One region of the Enterococcus sp. 22-H-5-01 genome, then DNA from elsewhere that is predicted to be linked to it. Evidence: predicted binding sites of a transcription regulator. Region 1 holds the regulator's gene; each other region holds the start of a gene.
What was found. The regulator NrdR, encoded in region 1, represses ribonucleotide reductase genes. The targets are predictions, from matches to a motif close to ACACNATATATNGTGT.

Region 1 (5,988 bases):
TGGAGATTGCGGGGATTACAGTCGATGCTCAACGTTTACAAGGAATGCGGGGAGAATTTTCAAAACGTCTTCAAGAGATCGAACAACGAATCTATCAAGAAGCTGGAGAAGAATTCAATATCAATTCACCGAAACAATTAGGTGTGATCTTATTTGAAAAAATGAATCTTCCAGTAATCAAAAAAACAAAAACAGGTTATTCGACAGCAGTGGATGTCTTAGAGCAATTAAAAGAACAAGCACCAATTGTTGAGCATATTTTAGATTATCGTCAATTAGCAAAAATTCAATCTACTTATGTTGAAGGCTTGTTGAAAGTGATTCAAGGAGACAACAAGATCCATACGCGCTATATCCAAACTCTAACTCAAACCGGCCGTTTGAGTTCAGTAGATCCTAACTTGCAAAATATTCCGATTCGTTTAGAAGAAGGACGCAAGATCCGTCAAGCCTTTGTACCGAGAGAAAAAAATTGGTTGATTTATTCATCGGACTATTCGCAAATTGAATTGAGAGTATTGGCGCATATTTCAGGCGATGAACATTTAAAGCAAGCTTTCCGTGACGGAATAGATATCCATACAAGTACGGCGATGCGGGTCTTCAACGTTTCTGAAGCTGAGGTGACACCTAATATGCGGCGCAATGCTAAAGCGGTAAATTTCGGGATCGTTTATGGGATCTCTGATTATGGCTTGTCGCAAAATTTAGGAATCACACGTAAAGCGGCACAAGAATACATCGATACGTATTTTGAAAACTATCCGGATGTAAAACGTTATATGGAAGAAAGTGTCAGAGAAGCCAAAGATAAAGGCTATGCAGCCACACTGTATAATCGTCGTCGTTATTTACCCGATATCAATTCACGAAACTTCAATGTAAGGTCATTTGCTGAACGGACGGCTATTAACACACCAATCCAAGGTAGTGCGGCCGATATATTGAAATTGGCGATGATCGAAATGGCCAAACGACTAAAAGAATCTGATTTACAAGCAACGATGTTGTTACAAGTTCACGATGAGCTAGTATTTGAAGTTCCTGAAAGTGAATTAGAAGCATTGGATCAATTAGTAAAAGATGTCATGGAGAATACGGTACAATTAGATGTGCCATTGTTAACCGATAGTAATTGGGGCGAAACGTGGTACGAAGCGAAATAGAAAAAAGCTGGAAGAGATTCCAGCTTCTTTTATACCGTTTCAAAGCAACTAGTTTAAATAAATTTCCAGTCGGTTTTACGAATGACTATTTTTAGATAGAATGGGACGTGTAGAGAATGCCAGAATTACCTGAAGTGGAAACAGTAAGAAGAGGATTGGTTTCATTAGTAACAGGCAAAACGACCGCGAAAGTCGATGTTTATTGGCCGCGGATCATTGAATTTCCCGAAGTAGAAACTTTCAATCGTCAATTAGTTGGCGAAACGATCGAAACAGTAACGCGAAGAGGAAAATATTTGATTTTTGAATTTACTCACTATGAGATGGTCTCCCATTTGAGAATGGAAGGGAAATATGAATTTTTCAAAGAGGCAACGCCGCTAGACAAACACAGCCATGTTCGTTTTATTTTTACAGATGGGACAGAATTGATCTATCATGATGTTCGAAAATTCGGTAGAATGGCGTTATTACAAAAAGGAACTGCAAAAGAGTATAAAGGATTGTCACAGCTAGGACCTGAGCCGACTGAGGAAGACTTTGAGTTAAATCAATTCGCAAAGAACTTAGGGAAAGCGAAGACAATGATCAAACCGCTATTACTAAATCAAAAAATCGTTGCTGGGCTAGGCAATATTTATGTCGATGAAGTATTATGGCTAGCTAAAATCCACCCAGAACGTCCAGCAAATACATTGAAACCCAAGGAAGTTGCCGAATTACGCGAAGCGATTATTGAAGTCATCGCAAAAGCTAAAGAAGCTGGCGGGACAACGATTCGTACGTATTTAAACGCTTTGGGCGAAGCAGGTCATTTCCAACAGGAATTACATGTTTATGGACAAACAGGTACGCCTTGCCCCCGCTGTGGGACACCGATCATTAAAATCAAAGTAGCTCAACGCGGTACCCATCTTTGTCCGCATTGTCAAAAATTAAACGAGTCGAAAGGATAGAAAGCGATGAGTTTTGTACTAGGAATCACCGGCGGAATCGCAAGCGGAAAGTCGACTGTAGTAAAAATTTTTGCCGAAAGACAATTTCCAATCGTTGATGGTGATCTGATCGCTCGAAAAGTTGTTGAACCTAAGACACCGGGGTTAGCAGCTTTGATCGATACATTTGGTCCAGCAATTTTGCAAGCTGACGGCCGATTAGATCGAAAAAAATTAGGCGATCTCGTTTTTCACGATGAACAAAAACGCCAACAATTAAATCACGTACTGGATCCCTTTATACGTAAAGAAATCACACAACAAACAATGGCTGCTAAGTCACTCAGCAATTTAGTGATCGTAGATATTCCTTTATTGTATGAAGGCCGTTATGAAGAGTTGATGGATGCGGTAGCCGTTGTTTATGTTACTCCCGAATATCAGTTGGAACGTTTGATGAAACGCAATTTACTATCACAATCAGATGCACAAAAACGGATCGACAGTCAGATGTCATTGGAAATGAAAAAGAAAAAAGCAGAGATTATTTTTGATAATTGCGGCTCTCTCGAATATTTGAGAAAACAAGTTATCGATTGGCTGATCAAAAATCAATTTGTTTCTTAAAGAATTAAGCGTCGTAGCAGTACGACGCTTTTTTTAGTCGCTTTGTTATGGTAAACTCTTGTTATATAAACGAATAACTAGAAGTAGCAAAAGGTTATTTGTGGAATAAAAAATGAATGAACAAATCAATTTTCACAAATTAAAGTGAATTTATAAATAGTCAAGAAAGTGTGGGGGAGAATATGCGTTGTCCAAAATGCAATCATAATAATTCTCGAGTGATCGATAGCCGGCAAACGGACGATGGACGTGCGATCCGTCGTCGTAGAGAATGCGAAAATTGTGGATTTCGTTTCACAACTTTTGAACGAATCGAAGTCGTTCCTTTATTAGTAGTAAAACGCAATGGTGATCGTGAAGAGTTCAGCCGTGATAAAATTTTACGCGGACTTATTCGTTCAGCGGAAAAACGCCCAGTTGCGATGGAGCAGATGGAACAAATCGTTGATCATGTTGAAAATCGTGTACGCAGCATGGGAGAAAATGAAATGCCAACGAGTAAAATCGGAGAATTTGTTATGGAAGATTTGATGAGTGTTGATGAGATTGCCTATATCCGCTTTGCAAGTGTTTATCGACAATTCAAAGATATGTCCGTCTTTTTGAAAGAATTACAAGAAATTGTTGATAAAGCAAAATCAACAGATAATGACTAGGAGGCTTTTTTGTGGCAGAAGAATTAAAACCTAGCACCTTTTACACTGTTTATGGTGAGCCACAGCTCGATGAAAGCAAGCGTGATGCCTTAGTGTATTTATACCAACCGATTATCGGTAGTGTTGCATTAAGTGTTTATTTTACAATGAAAAGTGATATTGATGCAGAAGGGATGAGCGCTAGTTTTATGCACGCTGATCTTTTATCCGCAATCGATACTGGGTTGATGCACTTTTTAAAAGCACGAGAACACTTAGAAGGTATCGGGTTATTAGAAACGTATCAAAAGGAAGACCCGGAATTAGGGATGCAATTACTTTATGCTTTGCGTGCGCCATTAACGCCGGAAAAATTTTTCCAAGATCCTTTAATGTCTTATTTATTGATGGATAAAATCGGCAAACGTCGCTATGGGCGTTTAGTTGAACGTTTCAAACCTAAAATGATCGATAGGTCTGAAGCCCAAAATATTACTAAACGCTTTCGAGAAGTCTATCGTTTAGATGAACAAGCCTTTGCTAGCCAGAGTGAGATCCTAGAACAAACACAAGATGATTTTACAGAAAAAAGTGATTTTGACTGGTCGCTTTTCAGTCAACAATTGCGCCGGTTCAATTTGATTTTAACGATTGAAGAACGAGAAAAACTACAAACTTTTCAAACACTTTATGGTTTGAACGAACTTGACTTAGCTGAATATGTAGCTAAAGCAAGTGCGGGTGAAAAAAATGGCCTGAACTTTAATTACTTACGTCAATTGATGAACAAAGAAAAACGGCCGAATGTTGCAGCAGAAGCGACAAAGGTGAAAGAACAGTCTACTGAGAAATCAACGAGTGCTGAAAATAATTTTTCACCCCAAGAAACAGAAATTATTGCTCAAAGTAAAAAAATTGCGCCAGTTACTTTTTTAAGAGCTATCAAACGTGAAAAAGGCGGCTTTGAGACAAATACGGAAGTCCGTTTATTAGAAGAACTGATTGGTCGGAATCTATTACCGAAGAGTGTGATCAATATCATCATCAATTATATTTTAGTCATCCAAAATCAAGCAGTGATCAATGCGAACTATCTCAATGCGATTGCTAATGATTGGGCCCAAAAGAAAATCGCAACGCCGGAAGATGCGATTAATCATGTTCGAGAAAACAATCAAAAGCTTGTTCGTAAACCGCAAGCGACTCGGCCAAGTTATCAAAAAAGAGGAGCCGGACGAAAAGAGGCACTGCCTGAACATATCAAACAACCGCCAAAAGAAACAAAACTCAGCCCTGAAAAGGAAGCTGAGCTGAATCGTAAATTAGCAGCATATTTAAACAAAGAAGGTGACGATTAATGGAAGATGTAGGAAAAGAATTAAATCGCATCATTAAAAGTCGCGGTGTCGATGGTCGTTACCGACAAATGATGGAAGAAGTGTTAGCTGATCCGGACGTGAATCAATTCATCGAAGTGCATAAAGCAAAACTGACACAAGAAGACATTGAAAAGTCTTTTGCAAAACTATACGAATTCGTCCAAGAAAAGAAAAAATATTTGAATTCAGATCCGACGATGATCGCACCAGGCTATGAGCCGCAATTGAGTTTGAATTTTCACTTTATCGATGTGACGTATGTGCCGACAGATGACTTGCTTCGCCGCAAACGTGAAGAAGAGATCCGCAATCGGGTGAATTCTGTTGATATGCCAAAAGATATTCGTAAAGCTTCCATCCGTAATTTTGAAGTGACCTCGGGTCGAAGTGAAGCATTAGAAGCAACCTTAGATTTTATTAATCAATATGAAGAGAATCCTAGAAATTTTCATAAAGCACTTTATTTAGTTGGGGATTTCGGTGTAGGTAAAACGTATTTATTAGGTGCGGTTGCCCACGAATTAGCTGTTAAGGGTTTTGAAACGACCTTGATTCATTTTCCAACATTTGCGGGTGAGATGAAACAAGCGATCTCAAATGATAAAGTTGGTCCTAAATTGGATGAAGTCAAGCGAGCACCGATTTTAATGATCGATGATATCGGAGCCGATTCGATGAGCGCTTGGATTCGCGATGAAGTCTTAGGTGTCATTTTACAACATCGAATGCAAGAACAATTACCGACCTTTTTTTCATCGAATTTCAATATGAATCAATTGGAGCAACATCTATCCGTTACACAGCGCGGCGATGAAGAACCGTTAAAAGCAAAACGGATCATGGAACGCGTTCGATATTTAAGTAGAGAAGTTTGGGTGATTGGTGAAAATCGCCGAAATGGTTAAAAAAAAGAAATTTTTCTAAGAAAAAAGCTAATACCCTATTAAAAAGCGCTATCATTTTGCTCTTTTTTAGGGGGCTTTTTTTTAATGAGTGTTATAATTAAAAATGGGATGTGGATTAAATGAATGCCAAAGACTTATCAATGCGTTTACAAAAAGCTGCAGAATATGTACCTCAAGGAGCTAGACTGGCAGATATCGGCTCTGATCATGCTTATTTGCCTGTCGCTTTGATGTTACAAAATAAAATTTCATATGGAATTGCCGGTGAAGTAGTTAAAGGTCCTTTTGAATCAGCCAAACGTCAAGTAGCAAAAAATGGTTTAGTAGATAAAATCGATGTT
Region 2 (5,988 bases), 730 kb from region 1:
TGCAATCCATAATTTACGGAAGTCGCGTTTCTTTTGACGACGATCGCGATATGCGTAGTTGTATGAATTCATTACTTGTTCTTTAGCTGTTTTAAATAGAGTGTGTTTAGAACCGTAGTAACCTTTAGCTAGTTTTAATGTCTTTTTACGACGTTTACGAGTTACTGTTCCACCTTTAACACGTGCCATGTTTAATTCCTCCTAATAAATAAATCATTGAATTTTTTAAGTTGTAAAGCGGGTGACGCAATTATTTCATGCGTGCCAATTGTTGGCGGATACGTTTGTAATCGCCTTTTGATACCATAGACGCTTTACGTAATTGACGACGTTGTTTTTTAGTTTTTCCGTGGAAACGGTGACTTGTAAAGGCGCGGAAACGTTTCAAACCGCCGTTACCAGTACGTTTTACGCGTTTTGCTAAACCGCGATGTGTTTTTTGTTTTGGCATGACTAAAATTCCTCCTACTTTTCATTTCGCATACTCTTTAACCAGAGTCAAAGATGCATTCTCAAAATTATTGCTAGTCTTTCTTTTCTTTCGGTGCAAGCACTAAGAACATGCTACGTCCGTCCATCTTCGCTTTTTGTTCAACTGTAGCGATATCGCCAGTTTCTTCCGCTAAACGATCAAGAACTTTTTGACCAATATCTTTATGGGTAATGGCACGGCCCTTGAAGCGGATCGAAGCTTTCACTTTGTCGCCTTTTTCTAGGAATTTACGCGCATTACGAAGTTTTGTGTTAAAGTCATTCACATCGATCGTTGGACTCAAACGAACTTCTTTAACGTTGATCACTTTTTGTTTCTTACGTGCTTCACGTTCTTTTTTCTGTTGTTCGAAGCGATACTTTCCGTAATCCATAATACGTGCTACTGGTGGTTTCGCACCTGGAGCGACTAAAACTACATCAAGATTTGCTTGTTCGGCTATTTTTAGAGCTTCTACTTTCGCTACAACACCTAATTGTTCGCCGTCTTGTCCGATCAAACGTACTTCTCGTGCACGAATGCCGTCGTTAACCATCATATCCTTTGCTATGGTCATTCACCTCCAAAATTTTTGAGAGAAAAAAAGCGAATAAAAAAACGAGTTCTTTACGAACCCGCACGTAGTCCGACTCATCGAAAAGATCAGTCATTAACTATCTAGCCCAGCGAGATATTCGCGTAAGGCGAGAAGCGGGTGCTTCTGCTTTCATTTCTCAACTTTAACAGTGTATCTTTATTTATCTATTTTGTCAATCTATTTTATTTACTTTTTCAAAAATCGCCAGTCAAAAAGCAAGTGGCTATTTTTCATTTTTGCTATAATGTAAGTAGAAAATTTAAGGAGGTACACCTATGTACCGATTGATTGCATGTGATTTAGATGAAACACTTTTAGACAAACAGCGACACGTCTCTTCAAAAACTCAAGAAATAATCAAACAAGCAGAAGTCAAAGGTACTACTTTTGCTCCTGCAACTGGCCGCGGCTTTCATTCAATCAAGCAGACTTTAATAGAATTAGATGCTGTCGATAAAGCAAATCATTATATGATCGGCTTCAATGGCGGCGTGGTCGTCGAAAGTCAAGGACCCACGATCATTAAAGAATCTCCGATGTCATTTGAGCTTTTAGCTCAGTTATTTGAATTTGGCTCTAAGTATGATGTTGCGATCCATCTTTATACGTTTGAACAAACCTATGTGTATCATAGCAATCCGAATGAAGATGCCTATCTTTCAACGATTCCTCATGAAAAACGAACGGACGATGATTTTTCCTTTTTGGAAAAACAAACGTGTTATAAAGCCTTGTTCCAAAACTTAGATCGTCACTATCTGGAAAAAATCGAACAAGACATGCCGACTGAACTTCATGAAGCCTTAGAAATTAGTTATTCATCGAATCGTTATATCGAATTTAATCCGAAAGGTGTCAATAAAGGGACGGCTTTAGAAAGTTTAGCCGCTCATTTAGCGATTCCCATGGATGAAACAATTGCTATCGGAGATAATACTAACGATCTTTCAATGATCCAAACAGCTGCTTTAGGTGTTGCTGTGGCAAATGCGATTCCTGAAATCAAAAAAGCTGCTCAATATACTACAATTGCGGATCACGAAAACAGCGCAGTTGCCGAAGTCATCGAAAAATTTATTTTATAAAAAAAAGTCTGAGACACGAGTATAAATACTTTTGTCTCAGACTTTTTATCGTATTCGGCGCCATAATACCAAAATCAGCCAGATCGATAATCCTAAACTGATTACTAAAGAAATGATCCACCCTACTTCTGAATGCGTAAAAGGTAATGGCATATTCATCCCGAAAAAACCTGTTACGATCGTGGGAATCGTTAACAATAACGACCAGATCGTCAATATTTTCATCGTATCATTCAAGTTATTATTCAGAAGATTATTATACGTTCCTGATAATTGATCCAATATCTCACTGGATAATTTCGTCATCTCAACAGCTTGCTTTGCTTCGATCAATGCATCGTCGAGTTCTTCTTTTTCTTGTTCTGTAAAACTAGAAAAAATTGACTGTGCCTTGATCTGTTCTAAAAGAACAGCATTTTGCTTAGTAGCAGTCACTAAATAGACTAAGCCGATTTCTAAATCAGAAAGAGCTAATAAATTTTTATTCGTCGTTTTTTCTCTTAATTTTTTATTCAGTTGGATCCGCTGGCTATCTACTTCTTCTACTAAAGGAAAATAATAATCGGAAATCAAAAACAAAGTATGAAAAAGCAAACTAGCTGCACTTTGATTTGGTTCGTCGTTCAATAAACGTTCAATGATATTTTCAACATACATCGTTCGTTCATTGACAAAAGAAAAAAAACGCTGGTCTTTTAAGATAAAAGCCATCGGACTTGTCTCATAATGATTGTCTTTTTTCAGCAGATTCGGAACTTTAAAAATCAACAATAATGCTTTTTCTGTCGGATCATATTCAACCCGTGCTCGTTCATTTTTATCCAAAGCATAGGTCAGCATTTCATCACTAATGGAATAACGTTCTTTCAATTTTTTTACTTCATGAGATTGGGTACTATCTACATTGATCCATGAACTAAGATCTTGATTAAATGTTTGGCTACTGTCCATTTTTGTGCTCCTCCACTTTCCTTCATCAATTTTTAGTATACCAAAATCGATCTTTGGTTGCTCCTATCCACGCTTTGAATGACACAAAAAAGCACGCAATTTTCTTTGCGTGCTTTGACTTATTCTGCTGGTACAGCTTGAACTTCTAAAATTTTTTCATCGATCATGCGAATGACTTCTTCACGAGCTGTAAGATCATCGACAAAGTTCAATTGGTCGCCATCGATTTGAATTTTAGGACTTTCATTATAGTCTTCATACCATTGATCATAACGACGATTCAATTCTTTATAATAATCATATAATGTCGGGTCAAATTCCAATTGTTCATATTCACGACCGCGTTTTTGGATTCTTTCCATCATCGTTTCAAAAGAAACGCGAATGTGGACTAATAAATCTGGATGTTTCTTCTGAGCGGCATAAGGCAACTCTTGCATCATATTTGCTAATAATTCATCATAAACTTTTACTTCAGTTTCAGTTGCTCGACCTAAGTCCGCATTTAAATGGAACAATAAAGAATCTTCATAGATCGAACGATCCAAGACATTATTGTCATCTTGCATCGCTTTTTTGATGCTATCAAACCGTTTATTTAAAAAGTAAATCTGCAATAAAAAGGCATACTGCTCTGGATCTGCATAAAACAATGGCAATACTTCATTATCTTCAATTGATTCATAAAAAGCTTGACTCCCCAAATGCTCAGATAACATTTCTGTCAAACTGGATTTCCCTGCTCCGATGGTTCCTGCTAGTACAATCACGCTCATAAACCTCCAACTCACTTCATACAAAATATGGTGCATAATTCTCAACTCAACAAATATACCCCCAATATATGGTGTAGTCAAATGAAAAATACAAAGAAATAATTATCTCTGCTTCTAAAGAATGTTTAAAAATATGAGGATTATCGAAAACTTTTCAGCGGTTTCGTTTACTTGTCGCAAGACTGTGAGTAAAATGGAAAGAGACTAAATTTGATAATTCCGATATAATAAGAATGATAGAAAAGCATTCCTATTTACAAGTTAAATAAACAAAATGTATTATTTTTTATAAAAGCTATTTAACTTAAATCAAATAAAAACCATACCCCTACATAAAAAAGTATCTTGCTACACCTCTTTCTAGAAGCAGACTTATTTTATGTGAGATAACTACTCTAAAATGAATTAGGAGTTTTTTTAATGAAATCGATCAGCACGGGTTATGCCAGTGGGAAAATTATATTAATGGGCGAGCATTCTGTTGTATATGGCGAGCCTGCAATTGCGTTCCCTTTTTCAGGGACAGGTATTCAAGCAACGATTCGTAAAAACAAACTTGAATCATGGATTGAGTCTAGTTTCTTCCACGGACCGCTCAGCGAAGCACCTACTACGATGCGCAACGTTACTATTTTACTTTGGTATTTGGTTAAGCATTTTAAAATTCCAGAACCTTTTTACTTAAAGATTGAAAGCTCCATTCCTGCAGAACGCGGAATGGGCTCCAGTGCTGCAGTAGCTGTTGCAATCACGCGGGCGGTTTTCGACTGGATGGAAGAGCCTGCGACCCAAGAGAATGTTTTATATTTCGTGAACCAAGCAGAAGCAGTCGCACACGGTAATCCAAGCGGGATTGATGCTACAACCATCAGTGGAACTGAACCAATTCGTTATCAAAAAGAAATTGGTTTCCAGCCTTTCCAATTGAATATGGACGCTTTTTTAGTTGTTGCCGATACAGGTATCAAAGGACAAACACGTAAAGCTGTTCGCGACATCGCAAAATTAAGGGAGTTAAGACCTCGCGAAACAGCGAAACAAATCAAATCTCTAGGGCGATTGACACAACAAGCACAACAAGCGATTCTAAAAAATCAGCCGCATATTTTAGGAGATTGTATGAATCAAGCACAAGGCTTACTACGTTTATTAGGTACAAGCAATCGCCATTTAGATCATTTGATCGAAACGGCTTTAAAACATGAAGCTTTAGGAGCAAAATTAACAGGCGGCGGCCGTGGGGGCTGCATGATCGCCTTAGCAGAAAATGAAACGAGCGGACGGCAACTACAGCAAACACTATTAGATGCCGGGGCGCGCAATACATGGATTGAAGGGTTAGGTGTGTATGCACATGTTTAGCGGGAAAGCGAAAGCTTATACGAATATTGCCTTAATTAAATATTGGGGTAAAAAAAATCAAGAATTAATTTTACCAATGAATAACAGTCTATCTTTAACATTAGATGCTTTTTATACCGAAACAACAGTCACTTTTTCAACTGAATTCACGGAAGACCAATTTTATTTAGACAATCAATTACAAGATTCGAAAGCGACTATCAAAATAAGTCGCTTTCTTGATTTAGCCAGAAAAAAAGCCGATTGTACCTTATTCGCTGTCGTTAAAAGTCAAAATTTTGTTCCTACTGCAGCAGGACTGGCCTCTTCCGCTAGCGGATTGGCAGCTTTGGCTGGAGCAGTTAGTGCTGCTTTGAATTTAGATTTGTCGCCGATCGCACTATCTCGTCTAGCACGCCGAGGTTCGGGCTCTGCCTCTCGTAGTGTTTATGGCGGTTTTGCCGAATGGGAAAAAGGAAATTCCGACGAGACTTCTTATGCAACCAAAATCATTAGTAACGATTTCGAACAAGATTTAAGTATGATTTTTATTGTAGTTAATGATGCAAAGAAAGATGTTTCTAGCCGCGATGGCATGCAACGAACAGTTGAAACTTCTTCATTTTATGATGGCTGGCTGCAAAGTGTTCCGAAAGACTTGGCTAAAGCCAAAGCTGCGATTGCAGCAAAAGATTTTACGGCTCTAGGCGAAGTGACTGAAGCAAGTGCGCTAAAAATGCATGGCACTACATTAGCCGCTACACC
Region 3 (5,988 bases), 680 kb from region 1:
CATCGATTTTCAGCTGTCCCGTTAAGACTTGGTCAATATTTGATACGGTATGTGCAACACCTGCATCATAGTTCTCAGCTTGAAAAAATTCTTTAGTTTGATCATCCATCAATTGATACGCCAGCCCATCAGGGATAATCGCTTCTAAGCCATATCCGACTTCAATTCGCTGCTGTCGATCATTGACAGCAATTATGTAGAGCACTCCGGAATTGTCTTGCTTGTCTCCGATGCCTAATCGATTGAAGGTTTCATTGGCATAGTTTTCAATCGTATCATCAGAAGGTAGATTAGGTAGAGTGATCACTACCAATTGCGGATGTGTATCTAGTTGCTGGTAATTTTGATTATAGGAATCAATTTTATCTTTGGTTGCTTGAGATAAGACATGGGCTTGATCATCTACAAAAATGGTATCAGCATGAACATCATTACCAATAAAAATAAGAAACAGCAGAGTAAATAAAAAAAGGAATCGTTTCATTGTGGCGCCTACTTTGTATTTTTTTCTATTATTATGGCGGTTTATGCAGACTGTGACAATCGTTTTTTAGGAAAATGATGAAATAAAAAACTTGACGAGTGTTTTTCTCGTCAAGTTAGCGATTTATTTATGTTTTACAGTGATAATATTGAATTTTATTCAAATCCGATGAGATAATCGTCATCATTCATCGCTTCAACTTGTCCCAATAAATAGCCATTCCCAACTTGTGAGAAGAAATCGTGATTGCTGGTTCCGGTTGAAATACCGTTCATAACGATTGGATTGACATCGTCTGCGGTGTCTGGGAAAAGGGGATCCATTCCTAAATTCATCAATGCTTTATTGGCATTATAACGTAAGAACGTTTTGACTTCTTCGGTCCAACCGATTGCATCGTACAATTCTTCTGTATAGCGTTCTTCATTTTCATACAATTCATACAACAAATCGTACATCCAATCTTTCAAACGTTCTTGCTCTGCTTCCGGTAATTCATTGTAGCCGCGTTGGAATTTATAACCGATATATGTTCCATGGACAGATTCATCCCGGATGATCAGTTTAATGATCTCGGCTACATTGGCTAACTTATTGTTGCCTAAATAATAAAGCGGCGTATAAAAACCAGAATAGAATAGGAATGTTTCAAGGAAGACACTCGCAATTTTCTTTTCTAGCGGTGTGCCGTTCTTGTAGATTTCGTTGATTCGTTCGGCTTTTTTTTGCAAATATTGGTTTGTATTCGTCCATTCAAAGATGTCTTCGATTTCAGCTTTAGTATTCAATGTACTAAAGATCGATGAATAGCTTTTGGCATGGACTGATTCCATAAATTGAATATTGTTTAAAACCGCTTCTTCATGTGGGGTACGGACATCTTTTCTCAATTGATCCATGCCGCTTTCTGATTGGACGGTATCAAGTAAAGTCAAACCGCCAAACACATACCCAACGGTAGTTTTTTCAAGGTCTGATAATTTACGCCAGTCATCTAAGTCGTTAGATAAGGGGATCCGTGTATCCAACCAAAATTGTTCTGTTAATTTTTCCCAAGTTGATTTATCGATAATGTCTTCGATTTCGTTCCAGTTAATGGCTTCATAATAAGTTTCTGCCATGGATATTCCTCCTAAGATAGTAAGTTAAACGATAGAGTACCCCTCGTACAAAAGCACGAGAGGCAACTAGGTTTTAGATGACACAACTTTCACATTGATTTGAGCCGATCTCTTCAGCATCATCGGTAAATGTCCGGACATAATAGATCGATTTACAGCCTTTATAAAAGGCATAGTTCCGTAAAATATTCAGATCACGTGTTGTTTGTTTGCTTTCTGTTTTCCATTCGTATAAGCCTTCTGGAATTTCAGAACGCATGAACAAGGTCAAGCTCATTCCTTGATCGATATGTTGTTGAGCCGTTGCATAGACATCGATCACTTTACGCATATCCATATCATAGGCAGAAGTATAGTAAGGCAAGGTATCATTGTTCAAGTAAGGTGCTGGATAATAAATTTTACCGATTTTCTTTTCTTGGCGCTCTTCGATCAAACGAGTGATCGGATGCAAGCTGGCGCTAGTATCGTTGATATAAGAAATCGAGCCATTTGGTGCAACAGCTAAACGGTTTTGGTGATACAAGCCGTCTTCTTGCACCGCTGCTTTCAAAGCTTTCCAATCTTCAGCACTTGGAACAAAAATATCCTTAAAGATTTCTTTGACCTTAGCTGTTTTAGGTAAGAATTCGCCTGTTGTATATTTATCGAAATAAGAACCATCAGCATAAGCTGATTTTTCAAAATTATGGAAAGTTGTTTGACGCTCTTTCGCTAAGGCATTGCTTTCCATTAAGGTCCAATAATTCAACAAGGTGAAATAAATATTCGTGAAATCAATCGATTCTTCAGAGCCATAGGCCATCAAATGTTTGGCAAAGAAGCTGTGAAGCCCCATTGCCCCTAAACCGATTGTATGGTTAAGCTGATTGCCATTTTGGATCGATGGTACCACATCGATATCTGATTCGTCAGTTACGAAAGTCAAAGCTCTGACCATTGTTCGAACAGATTGTCCAAAGTCAGGACTTTCCATTAAATTGACGATATTCGTTGATCCTAAGTTACAAGAGATATCTGTTCCTAAAACATCGTATTCTTGACGACCATTGATCAATGAAGGGGTTTGGACTTGTAAGATCTCTGAACATAAATTACTCATCACGATTTTACCATCTACTGGATTTGCACGATTCGCTGTATCGATATTGATGATATAAGGATAACCAGATTCTTGTTGCAATTTAGAGATTTCATTTTCTAAGTCACGCGCACGAACTTTTTTCTTGCGGATATTTGGGTTAGCGACTAAATTATCGTATTCTTTTGTGATATCGACGTAAGAATAAGGCACACCATATTCACGTTCGATCCCATAAGGACTGAATAGATACATCTCTTCATTTTTACGAGCCAATTCATAGAATTTGTCTGGTACAGTGATTCCAAGTGATAATGTTTTAACTCGAATCTTTTCATCCGCATTTTCTTTTTTAGCTGATAAAAACATTTCAATATCAGGATGGAAGACATCTAAATAAACGACACCGGCACCTTGACGTTGGCCTAATTGATTTGAGTAAGAAAAGCTATCTTCAAATAATTTCATCACGGGTACCACGCCACTTGCGGCACCTTCGTAGCCTTTGATCGGAGCACCAGCTTCACGCAAGTTAGAAAGATTGATTCCTACACCGCCTCCGATACGAGAGAGTTGTAAGGCAGAGTTGATCGAGCGACCGATACTATTCATATCATCGGTTACTTGGATCAAGAAACAAGAAACTAATTCACCACGACGTTTACGGCCAGCATTCAAGAAAGAAGGGGTCGCTGGCTGATAGCGTTGATGAATCATTTCGTCGGCTAAAGAAAGTGCCAAATTTTCATCGCCATCAGCAAAATACAACGCATTATAAGCAACCCGATCTTCATAACTTTCTAAGTATTCATCGCCATCATTGCTTTTTAAGGCATATTGAGAATAAAATTTGTAGGCTGCCATAAATGATTTAAAAGTAAAGTTTTGTTCTTTTAAATAAGTAAATAATTTTTCAATAAAGGCAGGGGAATATTTTGCGATAAAGGCTTCTTCCAAAAAGTCTTGTTCTAGTAAGTAGTCGATTTTTTCTTGCACAGAAGAAAACGCATGCGTGTTAGGCTCAACATTTTCTTTGAAAAAAGCGGCTAGCGCATCTTTATCTTTGTTTAATGGAATCTGTCCATTGACTGGACGATTGATTTCGTTGTTCAATTTGAAGTAGGATACTTCACCAAGATCTTTTAAACTCATTTCGTCACATCTTTCTCTTTAAAATTTTCTATCTATATAATGAAGAAAAACTTTGCAATCATGGGACCGCAAAGTTTTGAACTACGCTAATGCTTTCAATTGATCTGGGCGAAAACCGATGATGGCTTGTTGACCGCCGAAGATAACAGGGACACTTTGAAAACCTTGATCTTTTAGGAAACCTAGAGCTTCGGGTTCGTTGTCGATATTGATTTCTTCGAATGAAATTTGATTTTCAGTTAAATAACGTTTTGTCATTTTACACTGCATACAATTATTTTTTGAATAGACTTTTACCATAAGACTACCTCCTCTGATTTCTACATTTCCTAGTATAAAAGATGTAGTAGAAAAGTCAATCGTTAAACACTATATATTGTGGTGGTAAAAGAGTGGTATACCACTCTTTGTGTTTTTTGCAAAAATATTGAAAACAGGTGAACTCAAAGGAAAATGCCTTTTTAATTGCTTGATTCAAGAAGGTCAGTGTTTTTTTACCTAAAATAAGTTTTTTTAATAACGTAAATCTTAAAATAAAATCAAATGTATCTCTGCTTGTCAAATAAACTGCTCAAAAATAGCAAAAATCTTCGACCATTTATTGACTTTGATATCAAATGAGGCTATTCTTATTGAGAAAGATTCTCATTACTGATTAAGTAGATAAAATAAGCCGACATAAATGGAGGAAACTATGACAACTTTAGCAGATATATCATTGAACCAAGTCGTTCAAATCGATGAAATGACGTTAGAAAATGACTTAAAACATAGATTACAGGATTTAGGGATGATCGTTGGCTCAAAAGTTGCTTTAGTCAATCATTCTGGTGAAAATGGTATCGTCCTTTTGCAAAATACCCGCTTAGCATTATCGCGTTCTTTATTAAAACAAATACTTGTGAAAGACCTAACGCAAGCGCAAGAATCTTGGGTATCATTGGATCAATTACGTGCAGGTGAGCGGGCGGTGATTGTCAATGTCCACGGAACAGGTGCAGTCAAACGTCGGTTGATGGACATGGGATTGACCAAAGGCACACCGATAAAGGTAGTGAAATTAGCACCGCTGGGGGACCCAATCGAACTAAGAGTCCGCGGTTATGAATTAAGTTTACGAAAAAGTGAATCTGAAATGATCGTGGTATCGAAAGAAGAGGGGGCGGACTAATTGACACAGTTACATATTGCTTTGGCAGGAAATCCTAACAGTGGGAAAACTAGTACGTTCAATGTATTGACTGGGACCAATCAGTTCGTAGGAAATTGGCCTGGGGTAACAGTTGAACGAAAAGAAGGGCGTTATAAAAAGAACTCAGAAGTAACGATCGATGATTTGCCAGGGATTTATTCTCTTTCGCCTTACTCGCCTGAAGAAGTAGTGGCTCGGGATTATCTGTTGTCAGGGACGCCGGATGCGATCATTAATATCATCGATGGAACCAATTTAGAACGGAATCTTTATTTGACGACTCAGCTGATCGAAACGGGTATTCCAGTGATCGTCGCAGTCAATATGATGGATATCGTTAAAAAAAGCGGCAAACAAATCAACTTAGAAAAATTAGCTTATGCACTAGGTGTACCGGTCGTCGGTATCAGTGCGCTGAAAAATTTTGGAATTGATAAAGCCGTAAGCGAGGCGGTGCATCTAATTGAAAAAGGACAAGCTGAAGTCAGCTTTCCACATTATGATCGTCGTCTAGAAGCTGCACTCAGTGAAATCGAAGAAACTTTGGGTAGTACTGTTCTAGCAAAATATAGTCGTTTTTATAGTGTGAAATTATTTGAGCGTGATGAACAAGCGCTCAAGCAATTGGATTTAAGCAAAATCCAGCAAAAAGAAATTACAGAAATCATTCAGATTACAGAAAAGATTTTTGGCGATGACGCAGAAAGTTTGGTCATCAATGAACGGTATAATTTTATTACTCATTTAACAACGCTATGTGTCGTGAACGGAGATCAATTTAAAGTATCGTTTTCAGATAAAATCGACCACATCATCACTAATCGTTTCTTAGCGTTGCCGATTTTTGGTTTAGTGATGTGGCTGATTTATTATATTGCGATCCAAACCGTTGGAACGATGGGAACTGATTGGGTCAATGATCAGTTATTTGGTTCGATCGTACCTAATTTTGTCAGTT

Region 2: ACQKTA_RS07470 (deoxynucleoside kinase) is a predicted target of NrdR. The motif match lies at 3,942-3,957, and genes of this name have one in related genera.
Region 3: nrdH (glutaredoxin-like protein NrdH) is a predicted target of NrdR. The motif match lies at 4,205-4,220, and genes of this name have one in related genera.

The regions. Positions count from the first base shown of each region.
Region 1 covers NZ_CP189993.1:722,266-728,253, reverse strand. The annotation lists gene polA (DNA polymerase I) at 1-1,166, shown strand, start outside; gene mutM (DNA-formamidopyrimidine glycosylase) at 1,283-2,122, shown strand; gene coaE (dephospho-CoA kinase) at 2,129-2,728, shown strand; gene nrdR (transcriptional regulator NrdR) at 2,911-3,384, shown strand; gene ACQKTA_RS03600 (replication initiation and membrane attachment family protein) at 3,396-4,721, shown strand; gene dnaI (primosomal protein DnaI) at 4,721-5,647, shown strand; gene ACQKTA_RS03590 (tRNA (adenine(22)-N(1))-methyltransferase) at 5,767-5,988, shown strand, end outside.
Region 2 covers NZ_CP189993.1:1,454,658-1,460,645, forward strand. The annotation lists gene rplT (50S ribosomal protein L20) at 1-189, opposite strand, end outside; gene rpmI (50S ribosomal protein L35) at 251-451, opposite strand; gene infC (translation initiation factor IF-3) at 525-1,049, opposite strand; ribosomal protein L20 leader region at 1,077-1,205, opposite strand; gene ACQKTA_RS07460 (Cof-type HAD-IIB family hydrolase) at 1,346-2,155, shown strand; gene ACQKTA_RS07465 (magnesium transporter CorA family protein) at 2,201-3,106, opposite strand; gene ACQKTA_RS07470 (deoxynucleoside kinase) at 3,226-3,882, opposite strand; gene mvk (mevalonate kinase) at 4,303-5,244, shown strand; gene mvaD (diphosphomevalonate decarboxylase) at 5,237-5,988, shown strand, end outside.
Region 3 covers NZ_CP189993.1:41,183-47,170, forward strand. The annotation lists gene ACQKTA_RS00220 (TPM domain-containing protein) at 1-484, opposite strand, end outside; gene nrdF (class 1b ribonucleoside-diphosphate reductase subunit beta) at 640-1,605, opposite strand; gene nrdE (class 1b ribonucleoside-diphosphate reductase subunit alpha) at 1,679-3,838, opposite strand; gene nrdH (glutaredoxin-like protein NrdH) at 3,920-4,138, opposite strand; gene ACQKTA_RS00240 (FeoA family protein) at 4,533-5,009, shown strand; gene feoB (ferrous iron transport protein B) at 5,010-5,988, shown strand, end outside.